Regions from separate parts of the Agrococcus sp. GCM10030265 genome, predicted to be linked through region 1. Evidence: predicted binding sites of a transcription regulator. Region 1 holds the regulator's gene; each other region holds the start of a gene.

Region 1 (3,270 bases):
GCCGACAGGTGGTAGGGCAGCCGCACGAGCCGCAGCGCGTCGACGACCGCGGGGTCGGCGGCGAGGTAGCCCACCCGCACGCCCGCGTACGCGAAGGCCTTGCTCATGGTGCGCGAGACGATGAGGCGGTCGTGGCGCGGGAGCAGGCCGAGCGCCGTCTGCGACCGGTCGTGCGCGAACTCCGCGTACGCCTCGTCGACGAGCACCATGCCGCGCGCCGCCTCGCACGCGGCGTCGACGACGTCGAGGGCGAGCGACGTGCCCGTCGGGTTGTTCGGGGCGCAGAGGAACACGACGTCGGGGTCGTGCTCCTCGATCGCGCGCACGACCGTCTCGGCATCGAGGGTGAAGTCGGCGGCGCGGGGCTCCGCGACGTAGTGCGCACCCACGCCCTGCGCGAGCAGCGGGTACATCGAGTAGGTGGGCGCGAACGACAGCAGCGAGCGGCCGGGGCCGCCGAACGCCTGCAGCACGTTCTGCAGCACCTCGTTCGACCCGTTCGCAGCCCAGATCGACTCCGGGCCGAGCCCGTGGCCCAGGTACGCGGCGAAGGCCTCGCGCAGCTCGGTGAACTCGCGGTCGGGGTAGCGGTGCACGTCGCCGAGCGCGCGACGCACCGAGGCGACGACGTCCTCGAGCACCGCGTCATCGACGGGGAAGGCGTTCTCGTTGACGTTGAGACGCACGGGCACGTCGAGCTGCGGGGCACCGTACGGGACGCGTCCGACGAGGTCGGCGCGGAGCGGGAGGTCGTCGAGCGAGGCCACGCGTCAAGCCTAGGCGCGCGCACGCGTGCGCGCGGACGAGACGACGAACGCCCCACCCCTGCACGGGGTGGGGCGCTCGGGAGCGGATGGGCTCGGCGTCAGCGGGTGTACTCGGCCGGGATCGTGAGCTGCTGCCCGGGCTGGATCGCCCCGCCCACGCCGTTGAGCTGCTGGATGTCGGCGATGACCTCGCGCGGGTCGATCTCGGGGGCGACGACGGCTGCGATGGACCAGAGGGTCTCGCCCGGCTGCACCACGACCGTCTCGTACGAGACGGGCGCGGACTGCTGGCCCGCGGTCGCGGTCGCCGACTGCAGCACGCCCAGCGCGCCGAGCGCGAGCACGGGGGCTGCGACGAGCACGGCGAGGGCGCGGCGGCCGCGCACGGTGAGGCGGAGGCGGCTCGCACCGACGGCGGGCATCGAGCGGGCTGCCGGGACATGCATGGCGATCGCGGTCATGACTTCGTTCCTCTCGGATCGGATCGCGGGTGCGGCGCTCGGCCGGGAGCGTCGCACCCGCGTTCCATGATTCGAACGTACCTTCGGATCATCCGTTCGTCAAGAGGCCCAATGGCCCCGAAAGCACGGACGACACGCTCGAACACTCGTACCCCTCGGAGGACTCCGTCGGATACGCTTTCGAACAGGACAGAGTCAACCGGTGACCACCGACACGGTCCCGTTGAGAGGACGATGGCGATGGCACAGCGACAGCTCACCGAGAAGCAGGCATCGATCCTGCGCTGCATCCAGCAGTCCGTGAAGCAGCGCGGCTACCCGCCGAGCTACCGCGAGATCGGCGACGCCGTCGGCCTCTCGTCGCTCTCGAGCGTCACGCACCAGCTCGGGCAGCTCGAGCTCGCGGGCGCCATCCGTCGAGACCCCGCGCGCCCCCGCGCCATCGAGGTGCTCGTCGAGTCCGACGACCCCGCGGACGCCGCCAACACCGACGCCGCCGCCTACGTGCCCCTCGTCGGTCGCATCGCCGCCGGCGTGCCCATCACGGCCGAGCAGCAGGTCGAGGAGGTCTTCCCCCTCCCCCGCTCGCTCGTCGGCGGCGGCGACGACCTCTTCATGCTGCGGGTCGTCGGCGAGTCGATGATCGACGCGGCCATCTGCGACGGCGACTGGGTCGTCGTCCGCCAGCAGGCCACCGCCGAGAACGGCGACATCGTCGCCGCAATGCTCGACGAGGAGGCGACGGTCAAGGTCTTCCGGCAGCGCGACGGCCACACGTGGCTGCTGCCGCGCAACTCGGCCTTCGAGCCCATCCTCGGCGACCAGGCCGTCGTCCTCGGTCGCGTCGTCGCCGTGCTCCGCTCCGTCTGATCTGCCGCCGCCACGCGAGAGGGCCGCGCCGGGGACTCGTCCCGGGCGCGGCCCTCTCGTCGTGCGTCGCGTCGCCCCACCCGGCGACGGCCCTCACCCGGCGACCGAGAACTCCTCGAGGCCGTCGACGACGTCCGGCGTCACGAGCACGTCGAGCCGCGTCCCCTCGGCCTCGTAGCGCTCGTGCTCGACCGTGAAGCGGTCGTGCAGCCGCGAGACGACGTCGCCGCGGTCGAAGGGCACGAGCAGCGACATCGCCACGCTCGGACGCGGCAGCACCTCGGCGATGCGCGCGCGCAGCTCGTCGATGCCCATGCCCGTGCGCGCCGAGACGAACACCGCCGTCGGCACGAGACCGCGCAGCACGAGCAGGTCGTCGTCCGAGACGAGGTCGGCCTTGTTGAAGGCGACGATCTCCGGGATGTCGCGCGCCCCGGTCTCGCCGATCACCTCGCGCACCGTCGCGAGCTGGGCTGCCGGGTCGGGGTGGCTCGCGTCGACGACGTGCACGATGACGTCCGACTCCGCGACCTCCTCGAGCGTCGAGCGGAACGCCTCGACCAGCTGGTGCGGCAGGTTGCGCACGAAGCCGACGGTGTCGGCGAGCGTGTACAGGCGGCCGTCCGGGGTCTCGGTGCGACGCACGGTCGCGTCGAGCGTCGCGAACAGCGCGTTCTCGACGAGCACGCCCGCGTTCGTCAGGCGATTGAGCAGGCTCGACTTGCCGGCGTTCGTGTAGCCGGCGATCGCGACCGACGGCACCTCGAAGCGGTCGCGATTCGCGCGCTTCGCCTGTCGCGCCGGCGCGAAGCCCTTGATCTGCGTGCGCAGGCGCGCCATGCGGTTGCGGATGCGGCGACGATCGAGCTCGATCTTCGTCTCACCCGGTCCGCGCGAGCCCATGCCGGCACCCTGGCCACCGACCTGACCGCCCGCCTGGCGCGACATCGACTCGCCCCAGCCTCGCAGGCGCGGCAGCAGGTACTCGAGCTGCGCGAGCTCGACCTGCGCCTTGCCCTCGCGGCTCTTCGCATGCTGGCTGAAGATGTCGAGGATGACGGCCGTGCGGTCGATGACCTTGACCTTCACGACGTCCTCGAGGGCACGGCGCTGGCTCGGCGCCAGCTCGGTGTCGGCGATGACGGTGTCGGCGCCGGTCTCCTGCACGAGCG
Region 2 (3,270 bases), 160 kb from region 1:
TACGGGCCCGTCCTCCCCTGCGCGACGAGCTGCTCGGCGATGACGTCGATCGCCGGGCCGTTCTCGGCGTGCATCATCGTCATGAGGCCCGTCTCGGCCGACACCTGCATCGCCTTCAGGATCTGCGCGTCGTCGGAGTAGAAGACGCCCGGGTAGGCCATGAAGAGCTTGAAGCTCGAGATGCCCTCGTCGACGAGGCCGCGCATCGCGCGCAGCGACTCGTCGTCGACGCCGCCGACGATCTGATGGAACCCGTAGTCGATGGCGCACTCGCCGGCCGCGAGCTCGTGCCAGGCGGCGAGGCCGTCCTGCAGGCGCTCGCCCGTGCGCTGCACCGCGAAGTCGACGATCGTCGTCGTGCCGCCCCACGCCGCCGCCCGCGTGCCCGTCTCGAACGTGTCGGAGGCGAAGGTGCCGCCGAAGGGCAGCTGCATGTGCGTGTGGGCGTCGATGCCGCCGGGGATGACGTAGCGGCCCGTCGCGTCGATCACGCGGTCGACGGATGCGGCGAGGTCGTGGCCGAGCAGCGTCGAGCCGGGCTCGAGCACGGCTCGGATGGTCTCGCCGTCGACGAGCACGTCGGCCGCCGATCGGCCGGTGGACGAGACGACGGTGCCGCCTGCGATGAGCGTGGTGGTCATGGTCACCCTCCCCTACGGCTGCGCGATCCGCGTGTACGAGTCGGGCCGGCGGTCGCGATAGAACTGCCAGTCGTCGCGCATCTCCTGCACCATCGCGAGGTCGAGGTCGCGCACGAGCAGCTCCTCGTGCTCGCTCGAGCCCCGCTCGCCGACGAAGTTCCCCCGCGGGTCGATGACCTGGCTCGTGCCGTAGAAGTCGACCGCGAGGTCGCCGTACTCGTCGTCCTCGCGGCCCACGCGGTTCGGCTGCAGCACGAAGTAGCCGTTCGCGACCGCCGCGGCGGGCCCCTCGACCTCCCACAGCCGGTTCGACAGCCCGGGCTTCGTCGCGTTCGGGTTGAAGACCATGTGGGCGCCGTTCAGGCCGAGCTCTCGCCAGCCCTCCGGGAAGTGGCGGTCGTAGCAGATGTACGTGCCGACCTTGCCGACCGCGGTGTCGAACACCGGGTAGCCCAGGTTGCCGGGGCGGAAGTAGAACTTCTCCCAGAACCGGTCGAGATGCGGCAGGTGATGCTTGCGGTACGTGCCGAGGATCGAGCCGTCGGCGTCGACGACGACGGTCGTGTTGTAGTACACGCCCGTCTGCTCCTCCTCGTAGATCGGCAGGATCGAGACCATGCCCAGCTCCTTCGCGAGCGCCGCGAAGCGCTGCACGATGGGGCCGTCGACGGGCTCGGCGTAGCGGTAGTACCGCTTGTCCTGCGTGATGCCGAAGTAGGGGCCGTAGAAGAGCTCCTGGAAGCAGATGACCTGGGCGCCCTGCGCCGCGGCCTCCCGCTGGAACGCCTCGTGGCGATCGAGCATCGACTCCTTGTCGCCGGTCCACGTGGTCTGCGTGATCGCTGCCGTGACGATGGTCATCCTGGGCTCCGCTCCGTTGCGTGAACTCTGATCCTCCGACGTTTCCATGGTGTTGCGCCAGGGTTGCAGGCTTGATCGTGATCTTCGGATGCGGGCTGGCGACTTCTCCACAGGCCCAGCCTCGTTCGAACGTACGTTCGATTCGGCGGTATCCTCGTGGCATGCGAGCGGAGCAGGTGGCGGCCCAGACGGCGGTGGTCGATGCGCTCGTCGCGGGCTCCGTGCGGGCGGCGTCGCTGCTCGATGCCGAGGTGCTCGCCGCGCTCGACGAGCTCGCCGCGCGGCGCCGCGAGATCGATGCGGCGATCGTCGAGCTCGTCGGCGAGGCGGCAGCCCGATGCGAGCAGGTGCCGGCCGGCGAGTCCCTCGTGCGGACGGGCGGGCATCGGTCGCTCGTCGAGGCCGTCGAGCATCGGCTCGGTCTGCGCCGCGCCGAGGCGCGCTCGATCTGCGAGGTCGCGCAGGCGACGCGAGACCGCGTAGGCCTCACGGGCGCGCCCATCCCCGTGCGGATGCCGCACGTGGCCGCAGCGCTCGACGCCGCGACCATCACGGTGTCCCAGGCCGAGCAGATCGTGGCCGGGCTCGCGGCGACGGGCGGCCGTGTCGCCTCCTGCGACCTCGAGCGCGCCGAGATCGAGCTCGTCGCCGCGGCCACGGGAGCCGGCGGCGACACGCCGGTCCCGCCGGCGCTGCTGCGCTGCCAGGTCGCCACGTGGGTCGACTTCCTCGATCCCGACGGCACCGAGCCGAACGAGGAGCGGCAGCGCGAGCTGCGCTCGCTCTCCTTCTCCTCGCGGCGCGACGGCATGCTCGTGGCTCGCATGCTGTGCACGCCCGAGCAGGGCGAGGTGCTGCAGACCGCCCTCGACGCGCACGTCGCACCCCGCAGGGTGCGCTTCGACTGCGCCGACGATGGCAGCGATCCCGACGGGTCGGAGGCCGCGTGCGACGGCAGATCCATCGAGCAGCGCCGCATCGACGCCCTCGTCGCGATCGTGGCCTCCCACGCCGCGACCACTGCGCCGCGCACCGGCGGCGGTGCGCCCACGCTCGTCGTGACGACGACCCTCGCCGATCTCGAGGGCCGCGCCGTGCGCCCTGCCGATCGCGCGCACGTGCAGCGCTCCGGCGCACCGGCGACCGCCGCCCTCGTCGCGCGCATCGTCTGCGACGGCCTCGTGCACCCCGTGCTCGTCGGAGACGACGACGGCGAGCCCCTCCGCCTCGGCCGTACGCGCAGGCTGTTCTCGCCCGCGCAGCGCCGCGCCATCGCCGCTCGCGACCGCCGCTGTTGAGCGCCGGGATGCACGGCGCCGCCCGGCTGGTGCGAGGCGCACCACGTCACGCCCTGGAGCCTCGACGGTCCGACCGACGTCGACAACGGCATGCTGCTCTGCTCCTTCCACCACCACGAGGTGCACCGCGAGGCGCTCGTGATCGAGCGTGCGCCATCGGGCAGCGGGCTGCGGTGGCGCGTCACGGCGGCGCGACCAGCGCGCGCCCGCGGCCGGCGCCGACGCTGGGCATCGGCACCGGGCCGCCGGCCAGCCGTGGCCACGGCCTGACCGCGCCGCGCCGTCGGGTCCGACCACGTCGCGGCGGCGGCTGCAGCGAGGAGCGGATCGACGATCGGGTCGACGAGCCGCCCGACGGACGCACACGCACGTCGACGCACCGCTCCACGATCTGGCGCTCGAAGCCGCCGCACGCGGCTAGGCTGACGGATGCGCCGGGCACTATCACCGCGCGCGAACCCTCGTCGAAG
Region 3 (3,270 bases), on a different contig from region 1:
GCCGGGCGCGGTCGAGGCGCTCTTCCAGGAGGTGCAGACCGCCTTCGGGCACGCACCGGGCGCGCAGGACGTGCCGATGGCCACGTACGAGCGCCACGATGACCGCATGCGCGTCACCGCGGGCTACCTCGTGGGGATGCTCGTGCCCGAGGGCGTCGAGTCGGTCGACGTCGAGCCCGCCGAGCAGGCGGCGTGCCTCGAGCACCACGGGCCCATGTCGGGCGTGCGGGCGACGTGGGATGCCCTGCACGCCGCGATCGCCGAGCGCGGCCTCGTCGCGACGGGCATCGCACGTGAGCGCTACGTGCGTGCGGCATCCGACGACCAGGCCGACTGGATCGTCGAGCTGCAGCAGCCCGTGCGCGCCGCGGACGCGGACGCGGGCGACGCCGCCGACTAGAACAGCGGCGCGGGGGCGTCGACCGGCTCGACGGGTCGCGAGGGCAGCTGTCGCGCGCCGCGCGGGGGAGCGTTGCGCACGAAGTTCGTGCCCGTGCCGTCGGCGACGCGCGAGCGCAGCAGCCCGTGCCTGCGTGCGAGCGGCGTCGTGCGTGCTCGCAGCCAGTCGCGGTACTCGCGGCAGGCGTACGCGCCCGTGCCGTAGATGCGGCCGTACTGCTCGCGCAGGTGCGGATGCTCGGCCTCGAGCCACGCGAGGTACCACTCGCGTGCGCCGGGCCGAAGGTGCAGCGCACTCGTGGCGACGCCCGTCGCACCCGCCTCGGCGATCGCGGCGTACGCGCGGTCGAGGTGCGCGCGCGTGTCGGTGAGCCCGGGCAGCACGGGCATGAGGAAGACCTCGCAGTCGAGGCCGACCTCGCGAGCCGCGCGCACGGTCGCGAGGCGCGCGGCGGTCGACGGGGTGCCGGGCTCGACCGACTGCTGCAGCTCGTCGTCGAACACGGCGATCGACATCGCGATCGACACCGGCACGTCCTTCGCGAGCTCGGCGAGCAGCGGCAGGTCTCGGCGCAGCAGCGTGCCCTTCGTGAGCACGGCGATGGATGCGCCGTGGGCGGCGAGCGCCCGCAGGATGCCGGGCATGAGCCGGTAGCGGCCCTCTGCGCGCTGGTAGGGGTCGGTGTTCGTGCCCAGGTGCACCCGGTCGACGTCGCGCCTCGTGGTGCGCAGCTCGCGCTCGAGCACCTCGACGACGTTGGCCTTCACGACGATGCGGCTGTCGAAGTCGGCGCCCGCGTCGAGGTCGAGGTAGCGGTGCGTGTCGCGGGCGAAGCAGTAGACGCATGCGTGCTGGCAGCCGCGGTACGGGTTGATCGTCCATGCGCCGCCCATGGGCCCGCCGCCGGCGACGTGGTTGAGGGCGCTGCGCGCCGTGACCTCCATGAAGGCCATGCCGTCGAAGCCCGGCGTCGGCCATCGCTCGAGCGTCGCCGAGCGCTCCTCGAGGCCGGGCAGCGCATCGGCGTCGGCATGCGTCGCCTGCTGGGACTCCCATCGCATGCCGCTCATTCGAACACACGTTCGAACCGCGCGCAAGCCGGCGCCTCGGGCGCGGTCGCGCAGGTCGGACATGAGACATCCCTCATGTCGCCCTCACATCCCTCTCGTGCGCGGCCTCCACCGTGGAGCCATGACCTCGATCGCGACCGCAGCCCTCGGCACCCGGGCATCGTTCGGTGCGCTGCTGCGCGGCGGCGCCGTCGTCGCCGCGGCCGTCGCCGCCTGGCACGCCACCGACGGATGGGACATCGAGCAGCGGCTCGTGCTCACGGCGCTCGCGGGCGCCACGCTCGCGTGGGTCGTCACGCGCGTCGACGACACGCGCGTCGCGCTCGTCGCCGTCGCCGTGCTCGCGCTCGCAGGTGCGGTGCCGCCCGCCGTCGTCGGCCGATCGTTCGTCGACCCGACGATCTGGCTGCTCGTCGGCTCGTGCGCGCTCGCAGCGGGCGTCGCGGCGTCGGGCCTCGCCCAACGTGCCGCGATCGCGCTCGTCGGCGGCGCGCGCTCCGTGCGCGGCCTCTGGCATCGCACGACGATCGCGCTCGTCCTCACGACGTTCGCGGTGCCTGCGACGAGCGGCCGCGCCGCGCTGGCGCTCCCGGTCTTCCGCACGATCGCCGGCGCGCTGCCCGCACGGCATCAGCGCGCGCTGTCGCTGCTGTTCCCCGCGGTGATCCTGCTGTCGGCCTTCGCGTCGATCCTCGGCGCAGGCGCCCACCTGGTCGCCGCGAGCCTCGTCGAGAGCGCGACGGGCACGCGCATCTCGTTCGCGTGGTGGCTGCTGCTCGGCGCACCGGTCGCGCTCGCGACGTGCGTCGTCGTCACCGAGCTCGTGCTCGTCGGCTGGCTCTCCCGCGCCGACCGCGCCCTCGACGTCGCCGCCGTCGCCGCTGCCGTCCGCGCGGCCGATGGCACGCGCCGTCGAACCCCGTCCGCACCCGAGGTGCGAGCGCTCGTGACGCTCGTGACGGTGATCGCCCTGTGGGCGACGGAGGCCGCGCACGGCATCCATCCCGCGATCGTCGCGATGGTCGCCGGCGCGATCACGGTGCTGCCGATCGTCGGGACGACCACGCCGGCGCACGCGGCGCGGCAGGTGCCGTGGTCGCTGCTCGTCTTCCTCGCCGCGACGCTCGCGCTCGGCACGGCGCTCGTGACGAGCGGTGCGGCGGATCGGCTCGCGCAGGCCTCGCTCGGCGCCCTCGGCGGCGCGCATCCCGCGAGCGTGCTGCTCGCGATCGTCGTCGTCTCGACGCTCGCGCACCTCGTCGTGCAGTCGCGGACCGCGCGCGCGACGGTGCTGCTGCCCGTCGTGCTCGTCGTCGCCCTCGGTGCGGGCATCAACCCGGTCGCCGCGGCGCTCGCATCCACGGCGGCCGCCGGCTTCTGCCTCACGCTCACGTCGTCGGCGAAGCCCGTCGCGATGTTCGCCTCCGTGGCGGGCGTGCAGTCGTTCGACCGCGCATCCCTCCTCGCCCTCGCCGCCATGACGGCGCCCGTCGTCGTCGGCACGACGCTGCTCGCAGCCGCGTGGCTGTGGCCCGCCCTCGGCGTGCCCCTCGAGACCCCCGCCGCCCTGCGCGGCACCCGATGAATGGAGTCCACCATGCTCGCCGCTCCCACCGTCCTCGTCGCTCCCAGCGGCTTCAAGGAGTCGCTCGACGCCGACCTCGTCGCCGACGCCATCGCCACGGGCGTGCGCCGCGTGCTCCCCGGCGCCGACGTGCGCTGCATGCCGCTCGTCGACGGCGGCGAGGGCACGGCCGTCGCGCTCGTCGCCGCGACGGGTGGCCGCATCGTGCGCCGCAC

The links. Region 1 encodes LexA, which represses DNA repair genes until DNA is damaged. Its sites were predicted from a motif close to TCGAACANNTGTTCGA; they were not measured.
Region 2: a site for LexA is predicted at 1,628-1,643, ahead of ACFQPP_RS13435 (DUF222 domain-containing protein). Genes of this name have one in related genera too.
Region 3: a site for LexA is predicted at 1,471-1,486, ahead of ACFQPP_RS07485 (Rv2578c family radical SAM protein). Genes of this name have one in related genera too.

The regions. Positions count from the first base shown of each region.
Region 1 covers NZ_JBHTCZ010000004.1:520,866-524,135, reverse strand. The annotation lists gene ACFQPP_RS14220 (histidinol-phosphate transaminase) at 1-767, opposite strand, end outside; gene ACFQPP_RS14215 (LysM peptidoglycan-binding domain-containing protein) at 866-1,228, opposite strand; gene lexA (transcriptional repressor LexA) at 1,469-2,098, shown strand; gene hflX (GTPase HflX) at 2,192-3,270, opposite strand, start outside.
Region 2 covers NZ_JBHTCZ010000004.1:359,317-362,586, reverse strand. The annotation lists gene hydA (dihydropyrimidinase) at 1-641, opposite strand, end outside; gene ACFQPP_RS13440 (nitrilase-related carbon-nitrogen hydrolase) at 654-1,502, opposite strand; gene ACFQPP_RS13435 (DUF222 domain-containing protein) at 1,664-2,800, shown strand; partial or broken gene ACFQPP_RS13430 (HNH endonuclease) at 2,822-3,070, shown strand.
Region 3 covers NZ_JBHTCZ010000002.1:678,624-681,893, reverse strand. The annotation lists gene ACFQPP_RS07490 (GyrI-like domain-containing protein) at 1-400, shown strand, start outside; gene ACFQPP_RS07485 (Rv2578c family radical SAM protein) at 397-1,461, opposite strand; gene ACFQPP_RS07480 (SLC13 family permease) at 1,592-3,055, shown strand; gene ACFQPP_RS07475 (glycerate kinase) at 3,068-3,270, shown strand, end outside.